DNA from 4 places in the Parageobacillus sp. G301 genome. Region 4 is predicted to be linked to each of the others. Evidence: riboswitches for the same ligand, from Rfam matches in the RefSeq annotation. Region 4 holds a riboswitch; each other region holds the start of a gene.
The links. Region 4 has a riboswitch for S-adenosylmethionine ahead of QSJ37_RS16360 (phosphoadenylyl-sulfate reductase). Riboswitches for the same ligand answer to the same signal wherever they lie in the genome.

Region 1 (4,894 bases), on a different contig from region 4:
GGGAATTTCTGAATACGGCGAGAAGCCAATTCCATCGCCTTTACTAATTCACGATACCAGCGGACAGATACTTTCGTCACATAAAGCTCATCATGTTTATCCGTCTCATGTACCTCTTTATTTCTTGTTGCCAGTTCGACAGACAATCCTGAATCGATCAAAAGGGATGGCGCGATATAATTTAATACTCTTGATAACATATCAAGCCCTTTCGATGGATACGATACAAGTCCTAAACATGGCGAAGATAAAATAACCCCTTGTACAGAAGGTCGTTTTTCTTGCAATGTACGGATAACAACAAGCCCTCCCATGCTATGTCCAAGAAGGAATACCGGTACATGAAATTGTTTGGCTTCCGTGATCCAATCGGCCACCTCATTAATATATTCATCAAACGATTGGATATGTCCACGTTTTCTTCTCGTTGTCCGCCCTTGTCCAGGCAAATCTCCTGCTACAACATGATAACCGCTTTTCACCCACTGCTCGATCAACCATTGATAGCGCCCGTGGTGCTCCGCAGCTCCGTGGACAATCACAACCGTTCCTTTTCCTTCATTTGCCTCCCATTTCCACATCGTCAATCTCCTCCGTTTACGAATCGTGCCACTATCTGTACAATAATAAATAATACTGAACCATTTTATAAAATGAAAGGAAAGAAGCGTATGATTTATCCGTACAAAGGAAAGTCTCCAAAGATCGCTGAATCTGCCTTCATTGCCGATTATGTCACCATTACCGGTGATGTGGTCATCGGGGAAGAAACAAGCATTTGGTTTAATACTGTTATTCGCGGAGATGTCGCTCCAACGATTATCGGCAATCGCGTCAATATCCAAGATAACTCAATTTTACATCAAAGTCCAAACAATCCGCTTATCATTGAAGATGGTGTAACCGTCGGCCATCAAGTCATTTTACATAGCGCCATCATCCGGAAAAACGCTTTAATCGGCATGGGCTCGATTATTCTCGATGGTGCGGAAATTGGCGAAGGAGCGTTTATCGGTGCCGGAAGCCTTGTCCCGCAAGGAAAAAAAATTCCGCCGCACACGCTCGCATTTGGCCGTCCCGCTAAAGTCATTCGTGAATTAACCGACGAAGATGTCCGCGAGATGGAGCGAATTCGCCGCGAGTATGTGGAGAAAGGGAAATATTATAAATCGCTGCAGCAAGATAAATGATAATAGGAAACGCCGAGCAGACCGATTAACATTACGTTGTTGTTATTATGGGATATGACCAAGATGATATTTATTTCACCGCTCCGCTGACTGATGAAATAAAAAAGCATCCAAAATCGATTTTTTAAGATGTTGGGAGGCAAATAGGAAGACAGGCATCACCCTATCAGCTTGATTAGATAAGCTGGGAATGCCTGTCTTTTTTATATAGGTGAAAAATTTCGTTAATTTTCACCGACTTTCTTTTTGATATAATGAACCGGCTCCAACTTTTTCATACCGACGGACATCGTCATTGGCTCGGGTATATATTGGAGTGTTAAATAACGTTGAAGCGTATCATAATAAGAACATCATGTTCCATCACATGCAAAATGCTTTACTTTTCCGATACAATATATAAATTGTTTATTGAAATAAATTTTTACCAATCTTTTCTGCAGAGCAGTCGAAGCAGATGCTTTTTTCGTTGCGTTCACCCTTGATTTTGCCAAAAAAAGAGAGCTACATAACGTAACTCCCTTTTCTGTTTGTTATTGCTTCGCTAACGCAAGAGCCTGCTCTTTCAATGTTCCCGCTTTATCAGTGCGCTCCCATGGAAGATCGATGTCCGTGCGTCCGAAATGGCCATAAGCCGCTGTTTGTTTATAAATTGGGCGGCGCAAATCTAACATTTTAATAATGCCAGCTGGGCGAAGATCAAAGTTGTTGCGCACCACTTCAATTAAAATATCTTCAGATACTTTTCCGGTTCCGAACGTATCAATGGAAATGGAAACCGGTCTTGCAACGCCGATCGCATATGCCAACTGCACTTCACATTTATCGGCAAGTCCAGCAGCAACAATGTTTTTCGCTACATAACGCGCTGCATAGGCTGCAGAGCGGTCTACTTTTGTAGGGTCTTTACCAGAAAACGCACCGCCGCCATGGCGAGCATAACCGCCATATGTGTCAACGATAATTTTCCGTCCTGTTAAGCCAGCGTCGCCTTGAGGTCCGCCGATGACGAAACGACCTGTCGGGTTAATAAAATATTTTGTGTTTTCATCGATCAGTTCTGCTGGTACAACCGGCTTAATGACATGTTCTTTAATATCGCGCTCAATTTGTTCTTGTGTAATTTCCGGATGATGTTGCGCTGATACAACGATCGTATCGATACGCACTGGTTTTCCATTTTCATCGTATTCTACTGTTACTTGTGTTTTGCCATCTGGACGCAAATATGGCAAAATGGCTTCTTTCCGCACTTCTGACAAACGGCGTGCCAAACGATGCGCTAACGAAATCGGAAGCGGCATTAATTCTTTCGTTTCATTGCAAGCAAATCCAAACATTAACCCTTGGTCTCCAGCACCGATTGCTTCAATTTCCTCGTCAGTCATCTGACCTTCGCGGGCTTCTAACGCCTTATCGACTCCCATTGCGATATCTGGAGACTGTTCGTCAATCGATGTCAATACAGCACAAGTATCGGCATCAAAACCATATTTCGCACGAGTATAGCCAATTTCGCGAACCGTATCGCGGACGATTTTCGGGATATCTACATATGTTGATGTCGTAATTTCTCCACTTACGAGCACAAGCCCTGTTGTAACGCTCGTTTCGCATGCGACGCGAGCATTCGGGTCCTTCTCTAAAATGGCATCTAAAATGGCATCGGAAATTTGGTCACAAATTTTGTCAGGATGACCTTCCGTTACAGATTCCGAAGTAAATAAACGTCTTTTTTTTGACATTCGTCAGTTTCCTCCTCTTTTCATAATCGAACGTCTAAATATTGTATTCCTGCAAACTGCAGATGATACGGTACTCATTCCCTTTTATTATAGCTTTTATATATCTTGACACATAGACATATAAAAAAACCTTTCCTGTAATTTTGAGGAAAGGTCATTGCAATCATATTGCTCCTTTCACTCTTATCGCTCAAGGACGTTGCCTTGCCACAGGTTAGCACCATTTCACACATTTCCAGTTGTGACGGTTGCTGGGTTTCATCGGGCCTGTCCCTCCACCGGCTCGGGATAAGAGTATCCGTTCAATGAGTTATCATATCGTAATTAAATAAAGAAAGTCAACAAAATTAGACAATTTTTTTATGAACAAAAATGAGAAAAATAAAAGAAAAGAAATTGTCACAAATAGTATGGACTAATAATAAAAATGTGTTATACTATTTGAAGGAGACCATTTCAATAAAAAGGAAGGTTTTGTACATGGGAGTCGCTAATATGACAAGTAAACTTACCACATTATTACAACAGCCAAATGTGTTTCATAATTTATCGGTAGCACAGCTTGTAGAAAAAGTGTTGCAACGAAATGAAGGTCGGTTGACAGCTACCGGAGCAGTTGCGGTAACGACAGGAAAATATACAGGTCGCTCTCCAAAAGATAAATACATTGTAGAAGAAGCTTCGACGAAATCAAAAATCGATTGGGGGACGACGAACCAGCCGATTTCTGAAGAAGTTTTCGAAAACTTATACAATAAGGTAATTGACTATTTAATGAAAAAAGATGAAATATTTGTTTTTAAAGGATTTGCCGGCGCTGATCCCAAATACCGCTTACCTATCCAAGTCATTAATGAATTTGCGTGGCAAAATTTATTTGCACATCAACTATTTATTCGCCCAACAGCGGAAGAACTGCAAACACACAAAGCGGAATTCACCGTTATTTGCGCACCAAACTTTAAAGCAGATCCTGCCGTTGATGGAACAAGATCGGAAACATTTATCATTATTTCTTTTGAACGGCGGATCGTGCTAATCGGTGGCACAGAATATGCTGGCGAAATGAAAAAATCGATTTTCACTGTGATGAATTACCTGCTCCCAGAACAAGGAATTTTATCGATGCATTGTTCGGCAAACGTCGGTAAAGAAGGGGATGTCGCATTATTCTTTGGTCTATCCGGCACGGGAAAAACGACGCTTTCCGCCGATCCAAACCGCCGTCTTATTGGTGATGACGAACACGGCTGGTCCAACCGCGGCATCTTTAATATCGAAGGCGGTTGCTATGCAAAATGCATCAATTTATCACGGGAAAAAGAACCGCAAATTTTTGATGCGATCGGATTCGGTGCGGTGCTCGAAAACGTTATTATCGATGAGCATACAAGACTGCCTAATTATGATGACGCTACGTTAACGGAAAATACCCGCGCTGCTTACCCTATTCAAGCGATTAGCAATATCGTTGATCCGAGCATCGCTGGTCATCCGTCGACGATTATTTTCTTAACGGCAGACGCATTCGGAGTATTGCCGCCGATTAGCAAGCTAACGCGCGAACAAGCGATGTATCATTTCTTAAGCGGCTATACGAGCAAGCTGGCGGGTACAGAACGCGGCATCACTTCTCCGCAAGCGACATTCTCTACTTGCTTTGGAGCTCCGTTTTTACCGCTTCCAGCTGTGCAATATGCGGAAATGCTCGGTAAAAAAATCGTTGAACATAATGTCCGAGTGTTCCTCGTTAACACAGGATGGACAGGTGGAGAATACGGAGTCGGCAGCCGCATGAAGCTTGCCTATACCCGTGCAATGGTGCAAGCAGCTGTCGAAGGAGAACTCGACAATGTCGAAACAGTGAAGGACCCTATTTTCGGTTTAGAAATTCCGATTCATATTCCTGGTGTACCAGATGAAGTGCTGCAGCCAAAAAATACATGGGCCGATAAGCAA
Region 2 (4,894 bases), on a different contig from region 4:
TATTTGGGGAATAGATTTCCATATATGCCTATACCAGTTGCAAGCGTGATGAATACGATGAAGTAACAAAGCGTAAGGAGGTGCACTATTATGGGCTTTGGATGCTGCGGTTTCGGCGGATACGGAGGCTTCGGCTATGGAGGCTTTGGCTATGGCGGTTTCGGCCATGGCAGTAGCTTTGTGTTGATTGTTGTGTTGTTCATTTTGTTAATTATTGTCGGTGCTGCGTTTGTATACTAATGTCATGTAATGGGTGCGGGCTGTTCTATTCGACGGGCAGCTCGTACTTTTTCTTTCTGATGTATGCACTTATTGGTTTTCAATTCATACGATATAAGAGGAAAAGGAGGATTTGGTAAATGGATAATCAGTTTTTTAAAAATATCGAAAAGAAAACAGGCGTAAATATGAAAGACGTATTCGAATTAGCCAATTCTTTGCAAAATGCCAATTTTAAAGACGAAAAAACAGTGCGTCACGTCATCAAACGCGTCGCGCAAATCGCCAATCGGAAAGTGCCAAAAGAGCTAGAAGACCAAATCGTCAAAACGATCATTCAAAACGGAAAACAACTTGATTTTAGCACGATTGCTAACATGTTGAATAACAAAAAGTAAGCAAAAGGGAGTCTTCGGAATCGAAGCTCCCTTTTGTTCTTTATATTCCCTAAGAAAAAATGAATATTGGCAACTAAGGCGAATCAATTACAAAAAGACAGCCTTGAAAATCTATAATTATAAAAAATAGTAAACAAAGGAAATAAAAATGCGCAAAGGAATAGACGTTACAATGATTGCTTTCATTCCGAATGAAGCGTGCTGTTGTAGGGCATGGACAATATACAGAAGATATAAAGAAACTAGTGCAGCAAAATATGATATGGCGTGAAAATGATTGACTAAGTCACGAACGGCTTATGTATGAAAGGGAAATGAAATTGTATTTTCTCTTGGCTGCTATACGTACAGCATAACCGCTTATGTAACAACAGTGTACGCAACTATTCTTTATGGATTGCAGGAGCAGGGACCGTACCATCGTTTGATACGGTCTTAAAGCGATTTTACCATCGTTACATGAGGGATTCCAGCATCCATAAACACATCGGAAACAGTTTGATATCCAAGTTTTTGATAAAATGGCTCCGCATGTGTTTGCGCGTTCAGTTTTACTTTTGGGACACCTTGTTTTTTTGCAAACTGCTCAATCGCTTCCATAATCAGCTTTCCTGCCCCACTGCCGCGATATTGCGGCAAAACGCAAATTCGTTCGATCTTGCCTAGACCGTTATCGATCGTGCGAAATCTGCCGGCACCAATCGGTTTTTCCCCATCGTACAAAACAAAATGCATCGCTTCTTGCTCAAATTCATCAATTTCTTCTTCTTCCGGAACATGCTGCTCTTCGATAAATACGATTCGTCGAACAAGCAAGGCATCTTTGTATAAAGATGTATCATTTTTTGTTCCGATTGCTACGTTCATATTACTCTTGTTCCTTTCCTCCAACAAGAAATGTTTCATATACTGTCCATGAGCCGTTTTCCAGTTGATATAGAAGGTGGAAGCGGTCAACCGTTTCTTCAAAATGAACGTTTTGCATCCGTAATTGTCCGTATACATCAGCATATTCAGCGTTTGGCAAATCACGGCCGATGGTAATATGAGGGACAAATACGTATTCTGACTTATCAGCAAGGATTCCGCTGTGAAGCCGTTCATGGAGACGCTCGAGCGTTTCGTTCGGCTCCACTTTTAAATAAATAACATTGCTTGCCGGATAAAATGAGCTAAACTTTGTCACTTTTAACGGAATGACATCTGTTTCAGCGGCGATTTTGCGCAGTTCCTTCACAATTTCTTTAATTTGCTGGTCGTCAGCTTCAAAAGGCTCTTTTAAGGTTAAATGCGGCGGAATGAGGGCGTAATGGCTGTCGTAGCGCTTTCTATAGGAATTGGCAAAATCTTGTATTCGTTTCGAAGGAAATAAAGCAATACCATATTTCATAAAAACCCCTCCTTATGATAAGTAGTACTTAATTATAACAAAATTCCGAAAAACATAGTAGTGTTTACAAAGAAAGGATATGCGCGATTGCACGCGGAACGTCAGGCTGCCAATATGTCCATGCATGACCGCCATCAAATTCGTTGTATTCGTACAAAAATCCTTTTTGAATAAACGCTTCACGCGCCTTCCGATTTGGAGTGATAAAATCGCGCACGTTTCCGTCCGTCGTTTTCACTGCTGTTTCGTTTGTGCCCACCGAATGGTAAATTTGCAATAATGGCGGTTCCGAAAATTGTAAAATTTCCTCGATGATTCCTTCATCGATATATGGCGACTGCATCGCAATTTTTCCAAATGTATGCGGATACAATAATCCTGCCATTAGTGATACAGTGCCGCCAAGGGAATCGCCGATGAGCGCGCGTCCTTTTCCGATTTGGTACGTAGGAAACGTTTGATCTAAAAACGGAACGAGCTCATGTGCTAAAAAACGCAAATAACGGCTGTTTTTCTTTCCGTTTGGATGATATTTCTCATAGCGGTCCTTAACATCGCGATATGGAATTCCGATGACAATGGTGCGGTCAATCTCGCCGTTTTCCATCAGTTGTTCAATAACGCTTTTTATTTTCCCGTACATAAAATAATCTTTCCCATCCTGAGCGATAAGAAGAGAATACTTATGAAGCGGGGAAAACGAACTTGGCAAATAGGCAAGCAGCGTTATTTCCTCATCCAGCTCATCACTATAAATAGTGTAATCACGCATTGTCCCTTTTTGTAATGCCATGATGGATCCTCCAATAAAAACAGATTCACCTGTTATTGTAACATATTTTTGTAAAAACATGTTAACAAACACAGCGGATTATGATGAATATTTACATAAAAAAGCGCCGGGAGTTTTTCCAACGTATAAAAACAACATATCAATTTGAAAAATTTTAAAAATTCCTTGCAAACTCACAATAAATGAGGTACATTTTTAGTAATCAGAAAAAATGAATAGTGAAGGATGCATTCTTATCAAGAGAAGTGGAGGGAACTGGCCCTATGAAGCTTCAGCAACCAGCCAATTTTTGGCCAGGTGCTAAATCCAGCGAATTGAATTTTTTCAATTCGGCAGATAAGAAGAAGCACTGATCGACGTATGGAAAAGTCTTCTTCTTAGAAGACTTTTTTTATTTTATAGAAGAGGGAGAGATACAGATGGAGAAAATGGAAACGTTATTGGCGCAAATCGGAAACCGCAGTGACACGGTCACAGGAACGGTCAATCCGCCCGTCTATTTTTCGACCGCGTACCGTCATGAAGGAATCGGGAAGTCTACCGGATTTGACTACATTCGTACCGGCAATCCGACGCGGAAAATCGTCGAGGAAGCGATCGCAAAGCTAGAAGGAGGAGACCAAGGCTACGCGTTCAGCTCGGGCATGGCGGCCATTCAGACGGTTCTTGCGTTATTTGAAAGCGGGGATGAATTTCTCGTTTCCTCCGATTTATATGGAGGTACATATCGTTTATTTGAACGCGGCTGGCGAAAATACGGCTTGTCTTTTCATTATGTAGATTTTCGCGACATACGATTAGTAGAGAACTACATCACCGAAAAAACAAAAGCGATTTTTTTAGAAACACCGACGAACCCGTTAATGCAGGAAACGGACATTGCTGAAGTGGCAAAATTTGCGAAAAAACATGGACTGCTTCTCATTGTCGACAACACGTTTTACACACCAGTTTTTCAGCGTCCGATCGAGCAAGGAGCCGATATCGTCATCCATAGTGCAACAAAATATTTAGGAGGCCATAACGATGTGTTGGCAGGTCTCGTCGTTGCGAAGGGGGAGGAACTTTGCAAGCGGCTCGCGGAATATCAGAACGCAATTGGCGCTGTGCTTTCACCGTTTGATTCGTGGCTGCTTATTCGCGGCATGAAGACGCTGGCGCTTCGGATGCGACAGCACGAAGAAAACGCGAAACGAATCAGTGAATTTTTAGCGGCGCATGAAGATATTACTGATGTATTATACCCGGGAAGAGGCGGCATGTTGTCGTTCCGCTTGCGCGAAGAAAAATGGGTCAACCGCTTTTTGCAAAGTTTACGATTAATTACATTCGCCGAAAGTTTAGGTGGAGTCGAAAGCTTTATTACATATCCAGCAACGCAAACACATGCCGATATTCCAGAAGAAATCCGCATCGCCAACGGTGTCTGTAACCGGCTGCTTCGTTTCTCTGTCGGCATCGAGCATGTCGAAGATTTAATTTCTGACTTATCGCAAGCGTTAAAAAGTATGAAAGAGGTGTAGGGAGATGGAACAACACGTATCTTTTCAAACGAAACTGCTCCATAATAAATGGAAAATGGATCCTCAAACGGGAGCGGTCAGTGTGCCGATTCAGCACGCTTCCACGTTCCATCAATTTGATTTTGACACATTCGGCAAATATGATTATAGCCGCTCAGGCAATCCGACGCGCGAAGCGTTGGAAGAGACGATTGCGGCGTTAGAAGGAGGGGTGCGCGGTTTCGCCTTCTCATCCGGAATGGCGGCGATTTCCACCGCTTTTCTCCTCTTGTCCAAAGGCGATCATGTGCTTGTGACGGAAGACGTTTACGGCGGTACGTACCGAATGATTACCGAGGTATTGAGCCGCTTTGGCATTGAATATACGTTCGTTGATATGACGGATTTGCATGAAGTAGCTTCCCATATTCGCCCGAATACAAAAGTCATTTACGTTGAAACCCCATCGAATCCGCTTTTAAAAGTGACCGATATTCGCGGGATTGTGAAGCTTGCGAAGGCAAATGGCTGTTTAACGTTTTTAGATAATACGTTTATGACTCCCGCTCTGCAGCGTCCGCTCGATCTTGGT
Region 3 (4,894 bases), on a different contig from region 4:
TTGGAAGAATGTCTCGCACAAACTGTCCTTCCTGTCCAGACTGGTTAGTGATAGAGGCCGCTAAAGCGATTCTCGATGGAGATGCCATGGTCATGTTCGATGCGGAGACGTTTTGTGCGGTGGCATATAATAGTGCGGGACTATGTAATTGCTCAGCCATCGTGCTTTGAAAATGGGAAAACATGGCGTTAGCCGCGCTGTTGCTGCCGCTCATAAATCCGCTGATCGCACCGATGAGCGGAGAAGCGATGATAAACCACGAGCCTACTAGTGCAGCAATATGTGCGGCCAGGAAATTCGTCATTCCCGATCCTTCCATCACGCTCGACATCGCGATAAAACCCGTTGTTGCTATTACGGCGGGATATACTTGTTTGATGGTTTTTCCTGCACAGGTTTTTAGTTGAACGCTGGTCAGCCGATATAGCCATATCGCTGTCAGCGAAGCAAGGAACAGGGCAAAACCTGGGCTATACAACAGCTCCAACCGAAAATGATATTCCGGCCATTGAATAACGAGGATGCTTGTAACGATTCTCTTACATGCAGCAGAGAAATGAGAAACGAATATATATATTGTTAAAACGGCATATGGTACCATTGCCTTCCAAAAGTTTCCCCTCCCAATAACTACATGCACCGCAGCGGCCTTTCTCCTCTTTTGGCTGATCAACGCCTTTAGTTTCCAATAGACAATGAGCAAAAAAGCGGCAGCTCCTCCCGCCAATACGCCCGCCAGTTCGGTAGATATATACACGCTGGAAGCCCATGTCACAAATGACAACACGAACGAAACGACAATAATGGAATCAAAATATTGTCTTATCGCCTTTTTGCCGCCGCTAATGGCCACAATAACAACCGCATAAAAAAGAAATAGCGGCGCACTTGCCATCGCGCTATACTCCCCCAATTGATGTAAAGGAACTCCGGACAACTCTGCATTAATGACCGTACCGATGGCAAGCGCTCCCCACGGCACGGCCGACTGCGTCAATAATGATAACATCATTGTCTTCTTCGCTGAAAATCCTAGCGAAAGATATAATGGGGCAGCGATCACCACAGCGATGCCAAAGCCGCTGACCGCTTCTAGAAAAGGACCTAAAGCGGCAGAAATAAGCAGCCCCTGTTCTGCTTTTGAGCGGCAAAAGCGTGATAAACCGTAAGACATCCTATCCATTGCCCCGCTTTCATTCAGCAAGTTGTATAAAAGCAGCCCAAACACTAATACATAAATAACCGTACCGGACAACAATATGCCGCGAATAGAGGAATGAAGCAAATCCTGCACCGATGCATCAAAAGAAAAAAAAGCCAATACGAAAGCCAATCCATACGAACAGACAGCGGTGTACATCGCCGGCATTTTCAGCCAAACCAAGCAAATAAGAGCGAATAAAATCGGTAACCCTGCTAATAAGAAATGAATCACATCATGCATGGAACATTCCCCCCTCCCCTTTTATCCACTATAGTGGATATATATATTATTCTCTACAGAAAAACTGTAAGTCAAGACAAAATTTCCACTATAGTGTAATATATAATGAGAGGTGAAAGACAGTCATGAATTTTGGAAAAAACGTGCGAGAAGCGAGAAAGCGTAAATCTCTTTCACTCCAGGCATTATCGGAGCGCTGCGGGGTTAGCCGTTCGATGTTATCGCAAATCGAGAGAGGAGAAAAAAATCCAACGATTCAAGTAGCTTGCCAGATCGCTGAAGGGTTAGATATGACTCTTTCACAATTATTAGGGGAAGATGAGCAAAGCGAAGTCATTATCATTAGAAAAGATGAACGATATGTATATAAAGACGAACGGAGCGGCTTTGAGCGGCATCTTTTATCCCCTTCTTTTCCATCAAAAGGAATTGAGTTTGTTTTCAATCGGATTCCGCCAAAACAAGAGTCCGGTATTTTTCCAAAGCATAAAAAAGGAGTAAAAGAGTATATATCTGTAGCTAAAGGTAAGTTAAGAGTCGTGCTCGGAACCCAGTCATATGACCTCGAAGAAGGAGATTCGATGTACTACGAAGCTGATATGGAACATCGTTTCATCAATATCGGGGAGAATGAATGCCACTACTACCTAGTCATTGATTCCAATCATATACGTTCACTATAGTGAACAACACTACTTTTTAAGCATTATGCTTTTTTCTATTGAGGATAGAATATTTTCTTGAAAACGATTCCATTATATTGAATATTTTCAGAAAATGCTTTACATTATATATTAACTATATCGTTGAAGCGTTTGACTACAACTTCATAACGAATTTCTTATCAAGAGAGGGGGAGGGACTGGCCCGGTGAACCCTCAGCAACCTGGCGGAAGTCAAGGTGCTAAATCCAGACAGGCGAAAGCGCCTGGAAGATAAGAAGAGACGATACATAAAAAGTCTTCTTCTTATAGAAGGCTTTTTTCTTTTACTATCTTCATAGAACGGGGGAATGAGCGTGGGGCTTTTGCAAGATTTAAAAGAACGCATCCTCATCGCCGATGGCGCGATGGGAACGCTATTATACTCGCACGGCGTCGACCGATGTTTTGAAGAACTAAATTTATCAAAACCGGAAGACATCATTCACATTCATGAAGCATATATCGCCGCGGGCGCAGAAGTAATCCAAACGAATACATATGGCGCCAACTATGTCAAACTTGCCCGCTACGGATTGGAAGATGAAGTGCCATCCATTAACCGCGCGGCAGTAAGGCTCGCCAAAAAGGCGGCGGGAAATAAAGCCTATGTGCTTGGAACGATCGGCGGATTACGGAGCATCAATAAAAGCGCCGTTTCCATCGAAGAGGTAAAGCGGACGTTTCGCGAGCAATTGTTTGTGCTTTTAAATGAGGACATCGACGGCTTGTTGCTCGAGACGTATTACGATTTAGAAGAATTAGAGACGGTTCTTGCAATCGCGCGCAAAGAAACGGATAAGCCGATTATCGCGCACGTCTCCCTCCACGAAGTTGGCGTCTTGCAAGACGGCACTCCCCTTTCTGAAGCGTTGGCGCGCTTGGAGCAGTTGGGAGCCGATGTCATCGGTCTAAATTGCCGTCTCGGTCCATATCATATGATTCGTTCGCTCGAGGAAGTGCCGCTGCCGAAAAAAGCGTTTCTTTCCGCGTATCCGAACGCAAGCTTGCCGGATTATCGCGACGGACGGCTTATCTATGAAACAAACACCGATTATTTTAAAGAAACAGCGCTTGCCTTCCGTGAGCAAGGCGTGCGCCTGATTGGAGGGTGCTGCGGCACGACGCCGAAACATATCGAAGCGATAGCAAATGCCTTAACCGATCGGACACCAATTACAGAAAAAGTCGTTAAACAACGTCATGTTCCGATTTCTATCCAAACAAACGAACCAAATGCCGTACCGCCGCTGCAAGATATCGTACGTAAGCGGCGCTCGGTGATCGTCGAGCTTGACCCGCCGAAAAAATTAGGGATCGCGAAATTTTTAGAAGGCGCCAAAGCGCTGAAAGAAGCGAACATTGATGCGTTGACATTGGCTGATAACTCGCTGGCAACTCCACGAATCAGCAACATGGCGCTCGGCTCCATCGTCAAAGAGCAGCTCGGCATCCGTCCGCTTATTCATATTACCTGCCGCGACCGCAATTTAATCGGCTTGCAGTCGCACCTCATGGGCTTGCATACGCTCGGCATCACCGATGTGCTCGCCATTACCGGAGACCCATCGAAAATCGGCGATTTTCCTGGTGCGACATCCGTTTATGATTTATCGTCCTTTGATTTAATCCGGCTCATTCGCCAATTTAACGAAGGGCTTTCGTATTCCGGAAAACCGCTCGGGCAAAAAACAAACTTCTCGATTGCCGCGGCCTTTAACCCGAACGTCCGCCATTTAGATAAGGCTGTAGAGCGTCTGGAGAAAAAAATTCAATGCGGCGCCCATTATTTTATCACCCAGCCGCTTTATTCCGAGCGGCAAATCGAAGAGGTGTATGAAGCGACGAAGCATCTTGAGACGCCGATTTACATTGGCATTATGCCGCTAGTGAGCGCGCGCAACGCCGATTTCCTTCACCATGAAGTGCCGGGAATTACGCTTTCTGATGAAATCCGCTCCCGCATGGCGGCATGCGCGAACGACCCAGTTCAATCGGCGCGCGAAGGAATCGCGATTGCCAAATCGCTCATTGACGCCGCTTTTGACTTATTTAACGGCATCTACTTAATTACGCCGTTTTTGCGCTATGAAATGACCGTCGAACTCGTTCGCTACATTCATGAAAAAGAACAAGCCGCGCAAGAAAGGAAGATACTCCATGGATAACATCACATTGCAGCAACAGCTCGAAAAAAAAATATTAATTATTGACGGCGCAATGGGAACGATGATTCAAAGCGCGAAGCTCTCAGCCGATGATTTCGGCGGAGAAGCATACGAAGGATGCAACGAATATTTGACGCTCACCGCTCCGCATGTGATCGAGCGCATTCATGAAGCATATTTGCAGGCGGGAGCGGATATTATCGAAACAAACACGTTCGGTGCGACAAACGTTGTATTAGATGAATATCATCTTGGCCATTTAGCGCTAGAGTTAAATATCGAATCCGCCAAGCTTGCGCGCAAAGCAGCCGACGCCTACTCTACTCCCGAATGGCCGCGCTTTGTCGCCGGTTCAATGGGACCGACGACAAAAACGCTATCCGTTACAGGAGGCATTACGTTCGAACAATTAGTTGCTGCTTACGAAGAACAAGCGCGAGGACTATTGCTTGGCGGCGTCGACTTGCTTTTATTGGAAACATGCCAAGACACCTTAAACGTCAAAGCCGGCTTTATCGGCATTTCCAAGGCGTTTGAAGCGGTCGGAAAAAAAGTGCCGATTATGATTTCCGGAACGATTG
Region 4 (4,894 bases):
TAGCGTACATGGTAGAAAAAATAAAAGAAAAGCTAAAAGTATTAAATTTTGATGCGATTAAACCTTCCCACTTCTCCGAGGAATGGTATGATGAGCTAAAAGACATTTATGAAATGGTGATGAGAAAAAATACGTTTAGCCCAAGCGAGATGCAGGCCATCGCCGAGGAGTTAGGAAACTTACGCAAAAAGTAAAAAATGCTGAAGGAAACGTCGTTTTTCAATGATTCATTATGTACAATGCCATACTTACGTATCAATGTAAGGCGGAAACGTCTATCGCTGTCCTTTTCGCTTTGGGCAGCGTTTTTTATTGGTTCTACTCAAATTATCTTTATTTTCGTATAATTATGTCTAAGTTCTAATGTTTTAAGGCGGGAGAGGAGAATAAAAATGATCTCTGGCGGTATTCATTACGTGTTATTTATCATTCTATTATTCTTCATTACCGTAATCGTTTCTTACATATTATTGAAAATACTATTCGCCCACACATTTCCTATTTACATGCTCTCTGCAGCAGCAATCATATGCATCATCGGTCTTGTGGTTTGGTCAATACATTTTCCCCATATGGCGGATTCTTTCACTCGATTTTTGTTCAGCTCCATCGTTGCTGTGCTCAGCGCCTTTTGTTTGGCAGCGTCCGCATTTATCATTAGCCGCTTATTAAAAGAAAATAAACAATGTCATAAATGTCTTTTTTTCGAATACCCTGATGTGATTCTTCTGCTAGACATAAATGGGCTACTTATATCCGGCAACCCTGAAGTAAGAAAAATGCTTGGATACAAACCAAGCGAATATATTGGCAAACATTTTACTCAGTTTATCGCCCCAGACCAAATTGAAAAAGCAAAAAAAATATTTGAACGAACATTAAAAGGAGAAAGTTGTGAATATGATTTACAAGTAAAGCATAAAAATGAAAAAATTATTGACATGCATTTTAAAACCATTCCAATAATTCATGGAAATCGCTTGAAAGGAATTTATGTGATTGGCCAAAATATGACGGAACTCAATCGCTACCGAAAAGAACTGGAAAACTTATATCATAAACATACACTCATATTAAATTCTATTGCTGAAGGAGTTTGTGGGATTGATAAACATGGAAATATCGTTTTCTGGAATCCAGCCGCAGAACGAATGACGGGATATAAAGCGGAAGAAGCCATTGGAAAAGCATCGCATGATATCATTCACCATACGAAAAAAGATGGAACTCCTTACTCTATTGATGAATGCCCAATTGATCTCGCCATTCAAGATGGGAAAACATATCATATTAGTGAAGATATTTTTTGGAAAAAAGATGGTACCCATTTCCCCGTTTCCTATACGGTAACGCCTGTTTTGGAAAATGGAGCCGTCGTTGATGCGGTATTGACATTCACCGATATTACCGAACTGAAAAAAACAGAAGAATTCATTCGAACATCGGAAAAGCTCTCAGTTGCCGGCCAGCTAGCGGCTGGGATCGCCCATGAAATTCGCAATCCGCTTACAGCCATAAAAGGATTTATACAACTATTGCAATCCGAACTTGACGAGAAAAAACCTTACCTTCACATTATTGAATCAGAAATTCAGCGCATTGAACTTATTTTAGGCGAACTATTAGTGTTGGCAAAACCACAAGCAACCAAATTTACAAAAAGTGATATTGGCGTTTTGCTTCAACATGTCACCGCTTTATTAGAAACACAGGGTATTTTGCATAACATCCAAATTATTACAAAAACTGATCCATCTCTTCCTCTCATTGAATGTGACGAAAACGGATTAAAGCAAGTATTTATTAATTTCTTAAAAAATGCGATGGAAGCGATGAAAAATGGTGGACATATTTTCATTGAAGCACAAAAAAAGGATGAACATTCCGTTCTTATTCGCTTTATCGACGAAGGCTGCGGAATTCCAAAAGAACATCTAGAAAAAATAGGAAAACCGTTCTTTACAACAAAAGAAAAAGGTACTGGTCTTGGGATGATGATCAGTAAAAAAATTATCGAAGACCACGGCGGAACGATGTCGATTATGAGTGAAGTGAATAAAGGAACAACCGTCGAAGTAACATTGCCGATCCGCGTTTCTGCATCCTCTGTTTTGCATAATTCCCTATTATCCGATTGACATGCATGGAAAAGGTCGGACAACAAACCGCCCTTTTCTTTCCTGATTTCTTTATTCCTCTACTGTGTTATATCAGCAAAAAATAAATTCCTATAGAAAAACTAGGATTGACTTTTGCTTGAATTGTGTTAAAATTTTAATCAATTATATAAGACTTATCAAGAGTGAGGGAGGGACTGGCCCGATGAACTCCGGCAACCTGCTTGGCCGAAAGCAAGGTGCTAATTCCAGCAAAATGGACTCCATTTTGGAAGATAAGGCGCTATTAGTGACCGGTTTGCTCTTCCAAAATGGGAGAGCGTTTTTAATAAGCGTTCGTTCTCTTTCTATTCCTATATAACCAACTAATCCACTTTATTTTCTTTGATTTCAAAGGGGGAGAAAAATGCTCACTTATCAAACATGGGAAGCCAAAGAAAAACCTTCATTCCCTCACGATAATGAAACAAAAGGGGCGCTTGATGTTCTCGCCTGGGCATACCGCCAATATGAGGACGATATTGTGTACGCCTGTAGCTTCGGCATTGAAGGAATCGTGTTAATCGATTTAATTTCGCAAGTAAAGCCAGATGCAGAAATCGTATTTCTCGATACCGGGCTTCATTTTCGTGAAACATACGAAACAATCGAAAAGGTAAAAGAAAAATATCCTTCCCTCCGCATTGTGATGAAACAGCCGAGCATATCCTTAGATGAACAGGCAAAACAATTCGGGGACGAATTATGGAAACACCATCCAAACAAATGCTGTGAATTGCGGAAGGTGATTCCTCTGCGCGAAGTATTGACCGGGGTAACCGCTTGGATTTCCGGCCTGCGCCGCGAACAATCACCGACACGCAGCCACGTCCAATACATCAATAAAGATGACAAATTCCAATCGATCAAAATATGCCCGCTCATTCATTGGACATGGAAAGACGTATGGAGCTATGTATATAAATACAGGCTTCCATACAATGTACTTCATGATCAAGGTTATCCAAGCATCGGCTGCGCGCCATGCACAGCCCCTGCTCTCGACCCGAACGACTTGCGTTCCGGCCGCTGGGTCGGGCACGGAAAAACGGAATGCGGGCTTCATATCTCATAGGGAGAGACACGAATATGCTCCTTATTGTTGCTTTTATCGTTTCCTTTTTCTTTGCAATGAATATCGGTGCTAGCGGCGCCGCCGCCGCAATGGGAGTGGCGTACGGATCCGGCGCCATCAGGCGGAGATCAACCGCCCTTCTGCTTTGCGGATTAGGAGTGTTTCTTGGCAGCCTGGGCGGCGGCGAGGTTGTCAAAACGATCGGTTCCGGGATTATCCCGTCTTCCATCTTGACCATCAAAATTGTGGTGATCATTTTAATTGCCGCGACGATATCCTTATTCGCCGCCAATATCATGGGCATTCCGCTCTCTACGAGCGAAATTACGGTCGGTTCGGTTGTCGGCATCGGCATTGCCTATCAAACCGTATATTTTCATAAATTGCTGTTTATTGTTTCCATATGGATCATTATCCCTATCATCGCCTTTGCATTTACATTTTTCATAGGAAAATGTTTTTTATCGCTAAAGCGGAAATATCCGCAATTAGAACAAGGCAGATGGGGAAAAATGTTCGTCACTCTTTTAATTGTGACCGGCTTTTTTGAAGCTTTTTCGGCTGGAATGAACAATGTTGCCAATGCCGTCGGCCCACTTGTCGGCGCCGGATTAATTTCCGTTTCCCATGGGATGATATTCGGCGGCATATTCGTCGCCCTTGGCGCCATATTGCTTGGAAGGCGCGTTTTAGAAACAAACGGAAAAAAAATCACGAACTTCTCTCCATTTGAAGGCAGCGCGATTTCCGGCACCGGCGCAACACTGGTCATTCTTTCGTCCATTTTCGGGCTGCCTGTACCGTTAACCCAAATTACTACCTCTGCCATCATTGGCATCGGTACAGCAAAAAACGGCTTTTATATTTGGCAAAAGCGCATTGTCATTCAGCTATTAAAAGTTTGGTTTGTATCGCCTATTTTTTCACTAGTTATTTCGTACAGTCTCGTTAAACTGCTGCTTGACAGCGATCTTTATACAATCATCGCCATTTTCAGCGTTTGTCTCGCTACCCTTGGCATTATTAGCCTGAAGAAAACAATCGACGAAGAACGGCGGTCCTTGCATGAAAGCGGCGGTGGCATTTAACCAATGATAAAACTTATTTATCCGATAAAATAAGTAAATTTAGGAGGTTATCAACATGAGCTTAAGCATTCCCCATGGAGGCACGTTAGTGAATCGCTGGAACCCTGACTATCCAGTGGATACCGTTACAAAAACGATTGAGTTGTCTAAAGCGGAATTAAGCGATTTAGAGCTAATCGGGACGGGAGCTTACAGCCCTCTTACCGGCTTTCTGGCAAAAAACGATTATGATTCCGTTGTCGAAACCATGCGGCTCGCCGATGGCACCGTATGGAGCATTCCGATTACCCTTGCTGTAACCGAAGAAAAGGCAAAAGAGCTTTCTGCCGGCGAAACGGCCAAACTCGTTTACGATGGAGAAACATATGGCATCATTGACATTCAAGAAATCTATCAACCTGATAAAACAAAGGAAGCGCTTCTCGTTTACAAAACCGATGAACTCAAACATCCAGGCGTACGAAAACTATTTGAAAAGCCAAATGTATATGTAGGCGGCCCGATTACATTAGTAAAACGCACTGATAAAGGGCGCTTCGCTCCATTCTACTTCGATCCGGCCGAAACACGTAAGC

Region 1: it holds a riboswitch for S-adenosylmethionine, as region 4 does, so the genes downstream of both, metK (methionine adenosyltransferase) here and QSJ37_RS16360 (phosphoadenylyl-sulfate reductase) in region 4, are expected to answer to the same signal.
Region 2: it holds a riboswitch for S-adenosylmethionine, as region 4 does, so the genes downstream of both, QSJ37_RS07080 (methionine biosynthesis PLP-dependent protein) here and QSJ37_RS16360 (phosphoadenylyl-sulfate reductase) in region 4, are expected to answer to the same signal.
Region 3: it holds a riboswitch for S-adenosylmethionine, as region 4 does, so the genes downstream of both, QSJ37_RS07615 (bifunctional homocysteine S-methyltransferase/methylenetetrahydrofolate reductase) here and QSJ37_RS16360 (phosphoadenylyl-sulfate reductase) in region 4, are expected to answer to the same signal.

Annotation. Positions count from the first base shown of each region.
Region 1 is NZ_BSDB01000002.1:735,458-740,351, reverse strand. It holds gene QSJ37_RS12500 (alpha/beta hydrolase) at 1-581, opposite strand, end outside; gene QSJ37_RS12495 (gamma carbonic anhydrase) at 672-1,190, shown strand; gene metK (methionine adenosyltransferase) at 1,724-2,935, opposite strand; SAM riboswitch class I at 3,116-3,230, opposite strand; gene pckA (phosphoenolpyruvate carboxykinase (ATP)) at 3,416-4,894, shown strand, end outside.
Region 2 is NZ_BSDB01000001.1:1,394,006-1,398,899, reverse strand. It holds gene QSJ37_RS07110 (hypothetical protein) at 1-14, shown strand, start outside; gene QSJ37_RS07105 (YjcZ family sporulation protein) at 91-240, shown strand; gene spoVIF (sporulation-specific transcription regulator SpoVIF) at 360-617, shown strand; gene QSJ37_RS07095 (GNAT family N-acetyltransferase) at 1,053-1,484, opposite strand; gene QSJ37_RS07090 (YjcG family protein) at 1,486-2,007, opposite strand; gene QSJ37_RS07085 (alpha/beta hydrolase) at 2,072-2,800, opposite strand; SAM riboswitch class I at 3,031-3,143, shown strand; gene QSJ37_RS07080 (methionine biosynthesis PLP-dependent protein) at 3,220-4,323, shown strand; gene metC (cystathionine beta-lyase) at 4,328-4,894, shown strand, end outside.
Region 3 is NZ_BSDB01000001.1:1,488,822-1,493,715, forward strand. It holds gene QSJ37_RS07605 (L-lactate permease) at 1-1,444, opposite strand, end outside; gene QSJ37_RS07610 (helix-turn-helix domain-containing protein) at 1,570-2,127, shown strand; SAM riboswitch class I at 2,283-2,386, shown strand; gene QSJ37_RS07615 (bifunctional homocysteine S-methyltransferase/methylenetetrahydrofolate reductase) at 2,463-4,313, shown strand; gene metH (methionine synthase) at 4,306-4,894, shown strand, end outside.
Region 4 is NZ_BSDB01000003.1:100,518-105,411, forward strand. It holds gene QSJ37_RS16350 (DUF1128 domain-containing protein) at 1-194, shown strand, start outside; gene QSJ37_RS16355 (PAS domain-containing sensor histidine kinase) at 393-2,138, shown strand; SAM riboswitch class I at 2,291-2,399, shown strand; gene QSJ37_RS16360 (phosphoadenylyl-sulfate reductase) at 2,524-3,231, shown strand; gene QSJ37_RS16365 (sulfate permease) at 3,246-4,319, shown strand; gene sat (sulfate adenylyltransferase) at 4,375-4,894, shown strand, end outside.